Regions from separate parts of the Metabacillus sp. 84 genome, predicted to be linked through region 1. Evidence: riboswitches for the same ligand, from Rfam matches in the RefSeq annotation. Region 1 holds a riboswitch; the other holds the start of a gene.
What was found. A riboswitch is a leader RNA that binds a small molecule or an ion and turns the genes downstream of it on or off. The one in region 1 is predicted to bind thiamine pyrophosphate.
Positions count from the first base shown of each region.

Region 2: linked by a shared signal. The riboswitch ahead of tenA (thiaminase II) and the one ahead of thiT (energy-coupled thiamine transporter ThiT) in region 1 are both predicted to bind thiamine pyrophosphate.

Region 1 is NZ_JBNILN010000001.1:4-8,000, reverse strand. It holds gene ACQCV8_RS00050 (hypothetical protein) at 1-317, shown strand, start outside; gene ACQCV8_RS00045 (DinB family protein) at 356-850, opposite strand; gene ACQCV8_RS00040 (AMP-binding protein) at 921-2,540, opposite strand; gene ACQCV8_RS00035 (DMT family transporter) at 2,662-3,594, shown strand; gene ACQCV8_RS00030 (N-acetyltransferase family protein) at 3,623-4,156, shown strand; gene ACQCV8_RS00025 (hypothetical protein) at 4,225-4,416, opposite strand; gene ACQCV8_RS00020 (processed acidic surface protein) at 4,576-5,757, shown strand; gene ACQCV8_RS00015 (class D sortase) at 5,769-6,398, shown strand; gene thiT (energy-coupled thiamine transporter ThiT) at 6,393-6,980, opposite strand; TPP riboswitch at 7,080-7,180, opposite strand; gene ACQCV8_RS00005 (MGMT family protein) at 7,400-7,711, shown strand.
Region 2 is NZ_JBNILN010000011.1:75,114-83,110, reverse strand. It holds gene crcB (fluoride efflux transporter CrcB) at 1-164, shown strand, start outside; gene ACQCV8_RS16285 (fluoride efflux transporter FluC) at 161-508, shown strand; gene ACQCV8_RS16280 (ArsR/SmtB family transcription factor) at 783-1,154, shown strand; gene ACQCV8_RS16275 (heavy metal translocating P-type ATPase) at 1,147-3,273, shown strand; gene ACQCV8_RS16270 (hypothetical protein) at 3,514-3,705, shown strand; gene ACQCV8_RS16265 (DUF3231 family protein) at 3,812-4,786, shown strand; TPP riboswitch at 4,837-4,939, shown strand; gene tenA (thiaminase II) at 5,016-5,714, shown strand; gene ACQCV8_RS16255 (hypothetical protein) at 5,843-6,196, opposite strand; gene ACQCV8_RS16250 (hypothetical protein) at 6,338-6,817, shown strand; gene ACQCV8_RS16245 (GNAT family N-acetyltransferase) at 7,595-7,997, shown strand, end outside.

The DNA of each region.
Region 1 (7,997 bases):
GATTAGGGCTTGCACTGTTTATGTTTTATGAATTTTTTGGAGAAGAATTGATCACTGCAGCAGGATTTAAGTCGCCATTGCAGGAAGAGGTCCTCGCTGACCATGAAGTAACAAAAGATGAGGCGCTCCTGCTTGTTGTGGATTCTCTTGAGCGCGGGGGAAAAGAAGAAGCGGGTGCTGAGTTTTTGCTGGAGACGGCTGAGGAGTATATTTGCCGTGCCTCTTGGATAGAAGGGGGAAATACTGCCTCCGGCGAACAGGAACTTTCTTATTCGGTAAACAGGACAACCGGTGACGTTAAACTGATTAAGCAATGAAAAGCAGCCGGATCCAAAGGGATGGCTGCTTTTACCATTTAGGCACTTATGCTTTCTTTAACTTCCTGAATTTGCAGCAGATGGCGTTTTTCGTGGTACCCTACAAATTCAATCCACTGCTTTACAGAAAGCTCACCGAGTACTGGATGCTTTAATGCTCTTTTTGTCAGATCAAAATCTTCCTTCAGAAGCTCTGTAAACTGAGTCAAATCACGTCTTGCTTCCTCGAGGGCGGTTATGGTTTCAACACGGTCAATGGGTGCAGACCTTGGAGCCACATAATCTGGAGCAGGTACTTTACGCGACCGATCGGTTACAATCTCGAGCTGCTTTTCCTCAACGACTTTTTCTTCAGCGTCAGGAATGGATTCTTTCAGGTTTTTCAATACGATATTTTCCATTTTTTGAAGATGATCAACCACTTGTCCAATGCTCCATTGATCTGATGCTGGCTTTTCATTGAATTGTTCATCTGTAACCGCATTTAAAGTGTTGAGCAATTCTTCTCGTACTTTCTGCATATGTTCAAACATGGCGGATTCCTCCTCTTTTTCCCCTTCATCATATCAAACCTGAAATAGGAAGTCGCTTTCCGAAACTCACCTAAACTTTTTCTTTAATCCAGACCAATGCCTGCTCACGCAGCTTGAACTTTTGAATTTTTCCTGAGGCTGTCATAGGGTATTCGTTCATAAAAAAACAGTACTCCGGAATTTTATAAAAAGCGATCTTGCCTTGGCAATACGTTCGGATCTCATCTGCAGATAAAGAGGCTCCGCTTCTTAAACGAATACAGGCAGCGGTCCTTTCTCCGTATTTTTTATCAGGAACCCCAATGACCTGTACATCTATAATGTCAGGGTGCTTATATAAAAATTCTTCAATCTCACGCGGGTAAATGTTCTCTCCGCCTCTGATGATCATATCTTTCAGCCTGCCGGTAATTTTGATATAACCTTCCTCATCCATCGTTGCCAGGTCGCCCGTATGAAGCCAGCCCTCTCCATCAATCGCATCATTTGTGGCATCGGGCATGTTATAGTAGCCCTTCATTACCAAATATCCTCTCGTACAAAGTTCTCCTTGCTCAAAAAGCGGCGATTCCTCCCCTGTTACCGGATTAATGATCTTCACTTCTACATGGGGATGGGGCCTGCCGACTGTTTCAACTTTGCGTTCGATTGAATCAGTAACTGTTGTTTGGGTAATCACTGGTGAAGATTCGGTTTGCCCATAGCAGATTGTAATTTCCTTCATGCCCATTTGATCTATCACTTTTTTCATCACTTCGACCGGGCAGGGGGAGCCTTCCATAATCCCGGTCCGGAGGGAGGACAAATCATAGGAAGGAAATGAATCCAGCGAAAGCTCGGAAATAAACATTGTTGGAACTCCCTGCAGGCCGGTGCAGCGTTCCCTTTCCACGGTTTCAAGGACTAAATCCGGACTGAATTCCACAATTGGAACCATCGCCGCTCCCACAGTGACGGCAGCCATTGTACTAAGCACACAACCGAAGCAATGGAAGAAGGGAACCGGTATACAAAGACGATCCTGACTGGTGAGATTCATGGCGCTTGCAACGAGGTATGCATTGTTTACTATATTGTGATGGGTAAGCATGACCCCTTTCGGAAATCCTGTCGTTCCAGAGGTATACTGCATATTAATGACGTCGTGCTGATTAAGATCCTTTTCTCTCATTTCCAGCTCTTCATCAGATACGCCGGCGGCCTGCATTAAAAATTCATTCCATCCGGACATTCCTTCAGGGCCGGGTCCGCTGCCTATGTAAATGACATGTTTAAGCTTAGTGAGTGGATGGCCGGGGGTACTCATTATAGATTGCAGCATATCGGTATAGGAGGTCCCTTTGAAGCCATCAATAAGGAAGAGGGCTTTTGAATCCGATTGCTTCATCAAGTATTCAAGTTCGTGCTCTTGGTAGCTCGTATTCACCGTGACGAGTACAGCACCCATTCTTGCAGTGGCAAATTGCAGGAGGAGCCATTCTGGGACATTTGTTGCCCATACAGCGACGTGATCTCCCTTTTTAATCCCAAGGCCCATAAGAGCTTTTGCAATTTTTGCTGTTTCCCCGTAAAATTCCTGGTAGGTATAGCGGACCTCCTCTTTTGAATACACAATCGCATCACAGTCTTTATACTCTCTAACCGTTTCAGAAAACATTTCTCCGATCGTCAGTTGCTTTAATGGTTTCATAGGACCTCCTTTTATTAAAAGATGACGCTTTCATTATACAATATTAACAGAATATTTTAAAAACTATCTTTCTACAATTCTCGCCCTTTTCAGGATAGGTAATAGGAGGAAGACGACCAGCATGAATAAGCATAAGACCTATTCATATATCGCTCTACTTATTGGAGTGGTTTCGGTATCGGCATCTGCGGTTATGGTTAAATTAACGACTACACCGCCGCCGGTTACGGCATTCTATCGGATGCTGTTTTCGGTTCTGCTTATGCTTCCGTTTTTTTTATTTACTAGAGGAGCAGGTTTGCGTACCATGACAAGAAAAGATTGGCTGTATATTTCACTTGCTGGAGTTTTTCTGGCCTTCCACTTTATTTTGTGGTTTGAGTCCTTGGCGCTGACCTCTGTTGCAAGCTCAGTTGTCCTTGTAACACTGCAGCCGCTGTTTGCTTTTGCAGGAACTTACTTCCTATTTGGGGAAAGGGTTTCGCGGCAAGCGGTTTTGAGTGCTGCTTTGGCAATTGGGGGAAGTGCGATTATAAGCTGGGGGGATTTCCAAATCAGCGGATGGGCGTTGGCCGGTGATATATTGGCTTTGGCCGCCTGCTTTATGGTGACGGCTTATTTGCTAGTTGGCCAGGATGTAAGGAAGCGCCATACACTAATTTTGTATACAACGCTTGTTTATGGAATAAGCGCCGCCGCTTTGCTCGTCTATTGCCTGCTTTTTTCCTACAATCTTAATCCGGGGAATGGGGAAAATCTGTTGATGCTTCTAATGCTTGCAGTGTTTCCGAATTTGCTTGGTCATTCCCTGTTTAATTGGGCCCTGAAGTGGACCAGTACGAATACAATTTCGATGGCTATTCTTTTTGAGCCTGCAGGAGCGATCATCCTGGCTTATTTTATTCTGAATGAAAATATTTTTTGGACTCAGGCAGCCGGGAGTATAGTGATCATCACCGGAATTATTCTTTTTATTGCCGGAGATGTAAGAATAAAAACTTCTCACTCAAGCAATATGGATGAATCAGGAAAGAAATCGGGTATAGAAAAGTAAAGAATTTGATTAATCAGGGGGAAGTCATGTGTTTAAGATCAGAAAAGCAGCCGAGGAAGATATTAAAGCGATTGCGAAAGTTCATGTTGACAGCTGGCGGTCCACTTATAGGGAAATTGTAGACTCTGACTATCTTCGTTCACTTACATATGAAGAAAAAGAGAAACAATGGGCTCAGGCTGATTTAAACCAGCTGATTCTAGCGGAGGACGAAGATGGCCGGATTGTCGGATTTTCGAGCTACGGAAAAGAGCGTTCTGAAAAACACGGGTTTGACAGTGAGATTTACGCAATATATCTTTACGAGGAGGTTCAGCGCAAAGGAATCGGCAGTGCTCTGCTGTTAAACTCAATTGACGATCTCATTCAAATGGGGCATCAGTCAGTGCTGGTGTGGGTGATTAGCGATAATCCGGCAAGGGGTTTCTATGAATCCTATTTTCCTGAATTGATTGCAGAAGAAACATTTTCAATAGGTAAGAAAGAACATGTTGAATATGCTTTTGGCTGGAAAGATATCGAACGCCTTAAATCCATGCTTCTGCAGGGAAAACGCTCATAAAAAAGGGACCTGCTCCGGCAGGGCCCTTTTCAATTGGATAGAATAAAGGGCTTCAGCTGATAGAAGGATTAATTTAACTGCTGATGAAAAAGATTTGCAAGAATCGCAAACAGGAATGCAAGCGGAACATTAAATACTAATGCCCAACCAAAAACGGGACCTTCCTCGTTGCCTAAACGAATGGCCTCTTTATAACTGTATAAAAAATGAAAAATCGATAATATAAAACTTCCAAGCATAAAATAAAAGGTTAAGCTCATCCGAACGTCCCCCCCGCTGATTTTTTCTTCTGCTCTATTAGATTCATTCCTAAGATTAAATAGAACGCAAAAAGTAATTTTAAAAATATTACACTATACATGACAAATTTTTCGGACTATAATCAATTTATTACAAATAGATTACAGGGGGATACTGCGGTGAAAAAATATTTCGCGGCATGTTTTGTTCTGCTTCAGCTTTTTGCAGCGCATACGGCAATGGCTGCAGATAAAGTTGATGCAGGAAGCGAAAGGTTTCAAGCGTATTTAGAGAGAGTGGAGTTGTCCCAGGAGGGTTTGGAGCTGTATCTGGAAGATTATGAAGGCTTAAGCCTTTCTGATTTTGAGAATGCAGAAGAATTGGAAAGCTATTTGGGTGCAAGAATAGATGTTCAAAAAAGTCTCTCTGATATATTGGCAGAGATGGGGCTTACTATAGAAAAAGCGACAAATCTTCTCGTTGAAAACGGAGACTTATTTGAAGAGGAAACGATTACTGATACGTTCCTGTTTGAAAATTTATTGATAGATTCTCTCTATATAGCTGGAGAATTTCCTGTTGAAATTAACGATGAATCATTGCAGGAACTATGGGAAAGCTACTGGTTTGAATCCCGTAAAGAATTTGATGATTATTTAATAGAACAGGATATCCGCATCGAAGATTATGCTTCTATTGAAGAACTTGATGAAGCAATCTATAACTCTATGCCAGAATTTGAAACTGGCTTTGAAGAGGCCTTTAATGAGCTTAGTCTGACTGAGGAAGAGGATGAACGCCTGGGAGCTCATTTTGAGAAATTATACGAAAACAATCCGAACCTCGACATTGAATTAGTAGAGCTTGCTGATCGCATGCTGGCAATAGGCGAATTCGAAAGCGTTGATGAAATAACGGAAGATCAGCTCCGTGAAATGATCTCAATCTATGGGGAAATGATGGACCTGCTTGAATTGCAGGCGAAGTACTATCTTGTAAAAGATGGCATCCAAAAAGAATTGGCTCTGGAAATGATGATGAACCTGGAAGATGTTGACGGGTCGGATCTATTAGTGGAACTATACGATAAAGAGAATCGCCTCATTCTTGATTTGCTGCTGACAGCAGAAATGATTGGATCTGATTTAATAGCTGAAACGGGCCAGGACATAAAAGAAACGGCTCAAACGGTAGCAGACGCCAAAAATAATCCTGCTAAAGCTGGCCCGGCGGTTTCTACAGTTAAAGGCGCTAAAATGCCGGAAACTGCCACTCCTTCAGCTAACTGGCTGATTGCCGGACTTTTAATGGCTGCTGCGGGAATCTTTGCAGTCAGAAAGCTGCGTCCAGCAAACCGATGAAATTAAGGATATTGTTAAAGAAGAAGCGGTGGCTTCTTCTTTTTACTGCCGCAGGTATTTTAATCGCCTCAGGACTGTTTATCTCGGGATCCAATGCGTTTAAACTGGCAAAAGCTTTTTTCTTTTATGAACAGCAAAAAACAGAATACAACATCGTTAGAGCGGAGCCGGCTCAAGCGGAAGAAAAAGAAAAAGTGAAGAATCAGTTATATGAAAAAAGGCCGAAAATTGGCGAAAAAATGGGTGAATTGACGATTCCCAAGCTGCATGCCGTTTTGCCAATCTATCATGGTACCGATGAAGACGAGCTCGAAAAGGGAGTAGGGCATTTTGCGCAATCTGTACTGCCGGGTGAAAAAGATAATACCGTATTATCGGGTCACCGCGATACGGTCTTCAGGGAGCTGGGCAAAGTGGGTGAAGGAGATTTGCTCATTATAGAAACAAGTGCAGGGAAATTCACTTACAAAGTGCGGAGAGTCCGGATTGTTGATGAAGATGATCGGACGGTTATTGTGCCGAAGCCCAGAGCAACGTTAACCGTTTCAACCTGCTATCCTTTCAATTTTATCGGTTCTGCCCCGGAAAGATATGTGCTGATCGCAAATCTTGTAGACAAAGAAAATCCGCGAGCCTTATAGGCTGGCGGATTTTTTATCGGAAGGTTTGATCAGACTGGGTGAATTTTGAACAATGAGCCATACAGATAGACCGCCCAAAATCCAGGAAGGGACCATCCAGGAAGCTGAATATCCGATTGAATACCACATAACTGGAACTCCTTCAGGCGCGAGGGAGCCGAAAAAGAAAACTCCTGAAATGATATGTGAGACTGCCCGAAGAACAGAACCAAACAATGCTGCAGCCATTACGGCAATTAAATTATTCCATTTGCCATTTTTGAGGGAATTGTGCACCCACCCGGCAAAAAGTCCGCTCATTCCTACCAGCATAAACGGCAGGGGATAGTCCAGAATGACCTGGACAGGGTGAACGTAATAGAGTGTGCTCAAAACAGGCTGGAGAATTCCTGTCAGCAAGCCTGTCAAAAGCCCGCCTTTTAATCCCCATCTAAAAGACATTAAAAATACCGGAATCATTCCCAGTGAGAGGGATCCCCCTTGAGGCATCTTGATAAAAAAGCCCGATAAAAGGTCAAGGATTAAAGCTGCAGCGGTTAATACCGCGGCTTCTGTCATAAATAACAATTTTTCATTTCTCATTCTTTTCTCTCCTTATAAGGGCACCGACCAAAAGGAGAATATAAAAAAAGCAATGCGGGGAATGCTCACTTGTTTCCACGCACTGCTTTAATCACTTAATAAACGATCAAGCCACATCCCTACGCAAGCATTATCCAACAGGTTCAAAGGGTCTAGAACAGAACGTTCATTCTCAGCCAAAGGCTCCCCTTGTGGTCGTATACCGAAATATTTAATTATTTTCAATATACACTAAATAAGCCTATTCGACAATACTTTACAAGAACTTTTCATTCTCTTGTTCTTATTAAAATTGAATTTGATAAGATAATGGGGAATAACAAAGGCTGGTTCCAGAACAATTGCTGTAAAAGAGGATGGAATTTAAACAGTTCCTTCGATAAATCTTGAACTGGAATCGGGACAAAAGGAGAATGATCATGGAGCCGTTTACTGAAAAAGTTATCGGGATTATTAAAAGCATTCCTGCAGGAAAGGTTATGACATATGGTCAAATTGCTTATGCTGCCGGAAGTCCGCGCGGGGCAAGACAGGTGGTTAGAATTTTGCATTCGATGAGTAAAAAATACAATCTTCCATGGCACAGGGTTGTTAACTATAAAGGAGAACTATCTATTAAGGATAAAGAAACACTTCAGCATCAAAAAACGGCATTAGTTATAGAAGGAATCCGGATAAGCAGGAACAACATCATTTCGCTTAAAGATTATCAGCATCAAACTTTCACTTAAATCCTGTGAAAAACTATTGTGCTAATCAAGATATAGTGATATATTAATATTCGTCGCTGAAGCAGGCGAAACACTTTTTACTGCTTTTAAAAAAGATGTTGACTCCAAAAGGGCGGCATGTTATATTATTTAAGCCGCTAATTGAAGCGGGGTAAAAAATGATCTTTGAAAACTAAACAAATCGAAGTGCCAACGTTAATTCTAAAGTTTTAAACAAGAGCTAGTCAAACTACTTTTTGGAGAGTTTGATCCTGGCTCAGGACGAACGCTGGCGGCGTGCCTAATA
Region 2 (7,997 bases), on a different contig from region 1:
CGACCTTTTCAGCTTTTAGTGTTGAAGCGGTTCAGCTCCTTGAAAAAGGGAAGCTGGGAATAGCAGTCCTATATGTCTTATCCAGTGCAATTTTAGGGTTTTTGTTTGCCTCAGCAGGATTTATAATGGGAAAAAAACTTTCTGAAAGGCAGCCCCGTTTATGACTTACCTATACATCGCAGCCGGAGGCTTTCTCGGCACGGTAGCCAGAGCGGCTATAAGTAAAAGAATAAAAAGGAAAACATTTCCAATCGGCACCCTTTTTGTCAACTGGCTTGGAGCCTTCTTACTGGGATGCATGACTGGAGCAGAAATAGCCGGGCATGCATCCTTATTCGCAGCGGCAGGGTTTCTTGGGTCTTTTACAACATTTTCAACGCTGAATCTTGAGCTGTGGATGCAGGCAGAAAGCAAAAAAATAAAGGTGTTTCTCCTGTATGCGGCTGCATCTTATATAGGTGGGATCGCCCTGGCTTTTGTTGGTTATTGGATAGGAAAAGGTCTTTGACACTCCCGCAGCTGGGAGCTGAAGTGCTGCTGAATAAGTTGAAACAACCCCCATGATCCGGGGGTTTTCTTTTGCAAAAAAATCATAAAAAGCTGGGTTAATTGGAACCAAAAGTTAAGGAGAGGCCGCTGCTTTTGGAAATTACACAAAAAATAGACAATCTGAGTGCTGATATTTTACTATTTCAAGGAACGTTCAAACAACCATTTGACTATACTGAAAATACATACTAAACTTATATTCAAATAATCGTTTGAATAAAGGGGCCTTTTTTATGGAAGAATTAAAGGATCAATGTACAGACGTTTGCGGAACGAATGAAAAAATTGAAAAAATAAAACAGAATCTTCAGGTGAAAAATCCAGGGGCTGTAGCCAATTTGTTTAAAGCTTTAGCCGATGAAACAAGGATGAAGATTGCCTATGCCCTGCTTTTGGAAGGTGAGCTTTGCGTTTGCGATGCGGCGGAAATTACCGGATCATCCACTGCAACGGCTTCCCATCATCTGCGTCTTCTAAAAACAATGGGATTGGCCAGATTCCGTAAAGAAGGAAAGCAGGTTTATTATGCTCTTGATGACGACCATGTGAAACAGCTGATCGAAATTGCGTTTGCCCATCAGGAAGAGGTGACTGCCCGTGGCTGAAGCTCAGAATAAAAACGTATACAGGGTTCAGGGTTTTACGTGTGCTCACTGTGCGGGGAAATTTGAGCGGAATGTTCAGGCGATCAGCGGAGTGGATGAGGCAAAGGTTAATTTTGGGGCTGCAAAGCTTACCGTGTTCGGATCAGCTTCAATTGAAGAAATTGAACATGCAGGTGCATTCGAAAATTTAAGAATACAGCCGGACCGCCTTCGTGCAGCGGCTGAAGAGGAACCTGCACAGCCTTTCTGGAGACGATATATGCTGCTGCTTCTTGCCGGAGCCTTTCTATTCGCTGCTATTGTGCTCCAATACAGGCTCGGGGAAGATAACCTCCTGACGATCTTAAGCTTTGCTGCTTCCATTTTAATTGGAGGATCCGGCCTTTTTTTAACCGGCCTGAAAAATTTGGTCCGGCTGGAATTTGATATGCGGACCTTAATGACCATAGCTATTATTGGAGCAGCGATAATTGGAGAGTGGAGCGAAGGGGCAATTGTCGTTATTCTGTTTGCAATCAGTGAAGCACTTGAACGCTATTCAATGGATAAAGCAAGGAATTCAATCCGTTCCCTCATGGATATTGCACCTAAAGAAGCCTCCGTTAAAAGAAACGGCAAAGAATGGATTGTGGACGTAGAGGACATAGAAGCAGGCGATATCCTGATCGTCAGGCCCGGCCAAAAAATTGCAATGGACGGAGTCGTTGTACACGGATCGTCTGCGGTTAATCAGGCCGCGATAACAGGAGAATCCATGCCGGCCCTAAAAAATCCAATGGACGAAGTATTTGCCGGGACCCTCAATGAGGATGGGGTACTCGAAATTCAGGTGACAAAAAGGGTCGAAGATACAACGTTAGCTAAGATTATCCATCTTGTTGAGGAAGCCCAGGCAGAGAAAGCCCCATCGCAAGCATTCGTTGATCAGTTTGCGAAATATTATACACCTGCCATTATTCTGATTTCGCTGTTCGTCATGATTGGGCCGCCATTATTCGGCGGTGCTGACTGGAACACATGGGTCTACCAGGGTCTCGCTGTCCTGGTGGTCGGCTGTCCTTGCGCACTGGTAGTGTCTACTCCTGTTGCCATTGTAACGGCCATCGGAAACGCAGCAAAAAACGGCGTACTCATAAAAGGCGGCGTCTATTTGGAAGAAATGGGTTCCCTTAAAGCAATTGCTTTTGATAAAACCGGGACTTTAACAGCCGGTAAACCGGAAGTTGTCCATTTTGAGGCATTTGGAAACGCTGAAGTGAATTTTGCTCATTTCGCTGCATTAGAACATAAGTCCCGCCATCCTCTTTCTGCCGCCATTTTGAAAAAAGCGGACCTTGACAGAGTTATGTTCGAAAAAATTAACGTGCATGACTTTATTTCCATAACGGGTAAAGGAATCAAAGGAACGATTGAAGGAAAAGAGTACGCCGCCGCAAGTCCTTCTTTCTTTAGCACCTGGTCCAGCGGCTTTCACGCCGCCGGTATAAAAGAACAGATTGAAGCTCTCCAGCGGAAGGGAAACACGGTCATCCTGTTTGGCACGAAGGAAAAGATCCTCGCCATTTCAGCCATTGCCGATCAGGTAAGGGAGACCAGTGTGGAGGCAGTGAAAAAACTAAAGGAGCTTGGCATCGAAAAAACGGTTATGCTCACCGGCGATAACCGAATAACAGCAGAAGCGGTCGGAACTGAATTGGGTATAGACGAAATCCGTTCGGAACTGATGCCAGAGGGCAAACTGGAGCTTATAAAAGATATGAGAAAAAAAGCCGGACGTGTCGCAATGGTCGGAGATGGAGTAAACGATGCTCCCGCATTAGCTGCTTCCACAATTGGAATCGCAATGGGGGGCGCCGGCACGGACACCGCTCTTGAAACCGCCGATGTGGCTCTCATGAGTGATGATTTGAAAAAGCTCCCTTTCACAATCAGCTTGAGCAGAAAAGCATTGCGCATTATCAAACAAAATATAATCTTCGCTCTGGGAATTAAACTGGCCGCCCTGTTTCTCGTTGTACCAGGCTGGCTGACGTTATGGATTGCCATTTTTGCTGACATGGGAGCTACTTTGATTGTCACATTGAATGGATTGAGGCTGCTGAGGGTCAAAGATCGTTAGGCTGGAAGGATAGGACCATTAACAAAAGAGCTTGCCTTTTACTCATAGGCAGGCTCTTCTTTTTGAGGGGTGAACATTCAGCCAGGCGGGTGAAAAGAAGAAGGGCTCGGCCGAAGAACATAAGACGGGTGCCGGATTCATCATGATGAAGAGCCTTAAGCATTCTTTGCAGAGCTGAATGACTATGTGAATATAATGCAACTGTAATCAATGGGCCCCACCCGATGAAAAGAACTTGGCTTGAAGATTGCTGAAGCAGAAGGAAATGCAGCCCTGCTGAAATATGGTATACTGACGGTAAAGAAGGTGAAGATCATGAATAACAAAACATCCATTCTGAAAAAGGCCGTGGATTACGCCAAGAAAAATCCCGATCAAACCAAAAAAGCCATAAACCTTGTTACAAAAGCGCTGAAAAATAAAAAAAGATAAACTCCGGTGGTCTATTCTAAGGCCACCTTTTTTAATTTCTTAACATAAAAACGCCTCTTAATGGAAAAATAACGGTATCTATTTTTACTGAAATGAGGCCTGCTGCATGAAACCAATGTCTTCTTCTGAATTAGGTAACCTCTGGTCTACGTACCAGAAAAAAACGATGCTTCTCCGAATTTTAGAACATGCTTCGGATGTCACAACCCAAAAGGACATCACCTCCATTCTGCAGTACGCGTATCAGGAAGAGTCGAAATTCGTAAAAGAAATCGCTCAGCTTTTAGAACAAGCAGGGGCAGCAGTTCCAGAGGGATTTAACGAAACCGATGTAAACAGGAACGCAGACAGGCTGTTCGATCAGTATTTTTATATCCGATTTTTGCGTATGATCATGAAGCTCGGAATCGGACTCAACGCTGTGCACCTCTCAATGGTCTATAGAAACGATATCCATGATTTTTTTTCAAGAACATCTGCTCATTCCAATAAAGTATTCGGGATGTGTACGAATTGTCTTCTGCAAGTAGGGAATGGGTCCATTCCACCTGTTATACAGATGCCTGATCATCCTAAATTTGTCGTAACCGACAGCTATTTATCCGGCTTTCACTTTAAAAAGAGAAACTTGAACGCGATAGAGCTTGCGATTATTTACCATATTGTTGAAAATAATAATTTTGGCACCCAGATGATGAAAGGCTTTGCCAAGGTTGTAACTCATTCTGAAGTCAGGAACTATTTGAAAAAAGGAGAAAAGCTCGCATTTGATTTGTATGTATCGTTCGGAAAATTAATGGAGCACAGCGGGATCCCTGTATCGGCTTTGCCGGGAGCAGTGATTACCGAGACGAAAACCGCACCCTTCTCCGACAAGCTTATTATGTACCTCGTCAACCTTTTCAGCAGCCTGGGACTGACAAGCAACGCCCTGGGAACGACATATAGCCTTAGACCGGATCTTCCTCTTAAAATGGCACTGGCCGCCAGAGATATTTATTCCTTCGCCAAGCAAGGCGGAAGAATGATGATTGAACATCAATGGATGGAAGAGATTCCGGAAGCGGTTACCAAACGATAGTTGAAGTTTCTCCTGAACATGGTATGATAAAAATGGAAAATAAAATACCGCATTGCCGCTAGGGGAGCCTGTTGAGGCTGAGACCGGAATGACCCGGGACCCTTTGAACCTGATCTGGTTAATTCCAGCGGAGGGAAGCGGGAGATTGGCTTATTCTAATCTTTCCCGCTCTTATCCGCTGAGAGCGGTTTTTTTATTTTTACTCAGCAGCAATAGGGGGAACGGTTCAATGAAATCATTTACACAGCATCTAAGAGAAAAAACAAAATCAATTTGGGAAGCAAACTTCAGGCACCCTTTTGTCAAAGGAATCGGTGACGGCACCCTTCCATTAGAAAATTTTCGTTATTATGTAAAACAGGATGCGTATTATCTGTCCCACTTTGCAAGAGTACAGGCGCTTGCAGGCAGCAAAGCCGATGATCTTCATGTAACGGCCAGGATGGCATTTCATGCTCAAGGAACGTATGAAGCAGAACTGTCCCTCCACGAAAAGTTCTCAGCGCTGTTAGACATATCTGAGGAGGAAAAGCTCGCTTTTGAACCGTCCCCAACCGCCTATGCCTACACCTCCCATATGTATCGTTCTGCTATAAACGGGGGCCTCGGTGAAATCATCGCCTGCATATTACCGTGCTACTGGATTTATTACGAAATTGGAGAAAAATTAAAAGAATGCAGACCGGAAGAGCCGATCTATCAGGAATGGATTGCAGCATATGGGGGAGAGTGGTTTAAAGAATTAGTAAACGAGCAGCTTGACCGGCTGGATGAATTGGCGCTTGCAGCATCCGAAAAAGAAAAAGAGAAAATGCTTCATCATTTTACTATCAGCTGCAAGTATGAACTGGCTTTTTGGGAAATGGCATACAATATGGAGCAATGGCCCGACGCTTCTGCCATCGGCGTAAAGGAGGAGACCTGCTGAAAAAGCATCTGGCGGGATGGTTTGTCTGGCTGGAACTGACCAGTATATGCTTCTGGCCTCAGGCCACTCAGGAGAAAAAAAGCAGCCCAAAGAAAGGGCCTGCCCTGTTGCGGGGGCAGGCCCTCTTTTTAATTTACTTCATCATCGTCAAACGGGTTGATTACGTAAATATAAGCGTGGGCTAAGTCTATGCGGAGAATCCATTCCCATGGAACATCCAGTCTTTTATAAATGCTTTTCCAAAACTCAGCGGATTTTGTTTCGAATTCCAGATATTCCTGCATGAGATCCTTATAGGATGCTCCTTGAATCTGAATATTCGAATCCATAAGACGCATATGGGCTAGGTGCCTGCACTCCAAGTCCTGGGCCATCTGCAGTTCATCCTGGGTAGCTGTTCCAATAACGGTACCGTCTTCAGGGATGTCTGTAAAAACGTTTACATTCTCGTTTATCGCTGGTGGCTGATCGTCAAAGCGCATGAGTCATTTCCTCCTTGTTTTGGAATTTTGGTGGAGCCTCTTTATCATACCGTAACAATGCTCTCCTGTCATTTTGTTTAAGGTATGAAAAATGGGGAAATAGCCATTACAGCTTAGATTCACAATAAGGAGGTAACATTCATGTTCGAGTTGAAAGACGTTTTAACACTGCTTTGGTCCTTATGCATTGTGTTGCCGATTGCATCCTTCGTTCACCAGCTTGGACATACGGTGATGGCGCTGGTATTCGGCGGAAAAGGAACATTTACGATTGGGAGAGGCAAGACGCTTTTTTCGTTTAAAAATCTGACGGTCAAACGTCTTTACTTTTTAGACTCTTTTTGCCAGTATGAAGGACTGAGATATGACAACCGGGCAACCCACGCCCTCGTATACGGCGGGGGAGCGCTTTTTAATCTGCTTTCAATACTGCTGGTGAATTTTCTAATTGTACAAGGAGTGGTGGAGCCTCATTTGTTTTTCTACCAATTCGCCTATTTTTCCAGCTACTATGTCATATTTGCCCTGCTGCCTGTCCGTTATTCTGATGACCATCCAAGTGACGGGATGGCAATCTATGAAGTGCTGCGGCATGGAAGAAAGTGCGACCCTATTGATTAAGATAGGCTGTTAAAATCACAATTAAAAAACCGCCTTCTGGCGGCTATTGGCTTATAGCTTTGTTAAATAATAGAGGAACCAAACAGAATGGTTTTGTTCATCGGCTGCCGCTCTTCTGAAAATACGTTTCATATAGGCATTTGTGGACTTATCGGACAGGTCAAAATCAAAATCACCTGTTTCCGGTTCATCCTTGAATGCAGCATATAAACCTTCTCCGTATGCCGGCGGACATCCTTCCAGTTGTTTCGGCTTATGCTGCCTTCCTGTCAACGAAACATAAATTTGCGAAAATTCGTAATGTCTTTTCTCATCATTCCGTATTTCCAGAATCTGATCTTTTGAGCCTGATCAGGGGCTTGTTTTGCCAAAACCTCATAGCAATTTATGGCACTGTACTCTCAACTAACGCTTTAGCAATATCTTTTGCAATCAGCGCATTCTGCCTCATTTGCCGCTGATACTCCTGTTGATTAGAATACTGCATGCTCATATCCCCTTTTAAGCCAGATTCCATAAAACATATGACAGAAATTTTGAAATAGTAGTGAAAAGGGAGAGGATAATCCATATAATAAGAATCACATAAGTTTGGATGCCAACGGATATTAGATGTGAACGGGATTGGCAGCAGGCATAAAAAAACGGATAAGTGAGCAAACAGGATGATCAGAATACAGGATACATATCGAATTTGGGCTGCTTCTGGGGCGGCCTATGACGGAAAATCGAACATTGATAGGAGGGCAGCAAATTAAAGCTTAGGGAGGGCAAGGGATGATCAGACAGCTGACGGCAGAGGATCATGAGCAGTGCTATGCTTTTGTAGCGAAAAAGCCTGCTGAAAATCTTTTTTTTATAGGAGATATTGAAGCATTCGGCTACAGTGAACCTTTTCAGAAAATCTGGGGTGATTTTGATGACAAGGGAACATTGAGAGGAGTGCTCTTAAAATACGAAATCAACTATATTCCTTATGCGGATGGCGATTTTGATGCGGAAGGCTTTGCAGAAATCATGAAAGGCGATCCGGAATGGAGAATGCTTTCAGGTCTTGAAGAGGTAACACGAAAGCTAGAACCATTTCTAGATCGGACCATTCAGAAGCGGGTGCTGTATTATGCGAAATGCGATAAGCTTGAGCAAATTGCTGAAAGGGAATCCTATGTAGCGGTGAAAA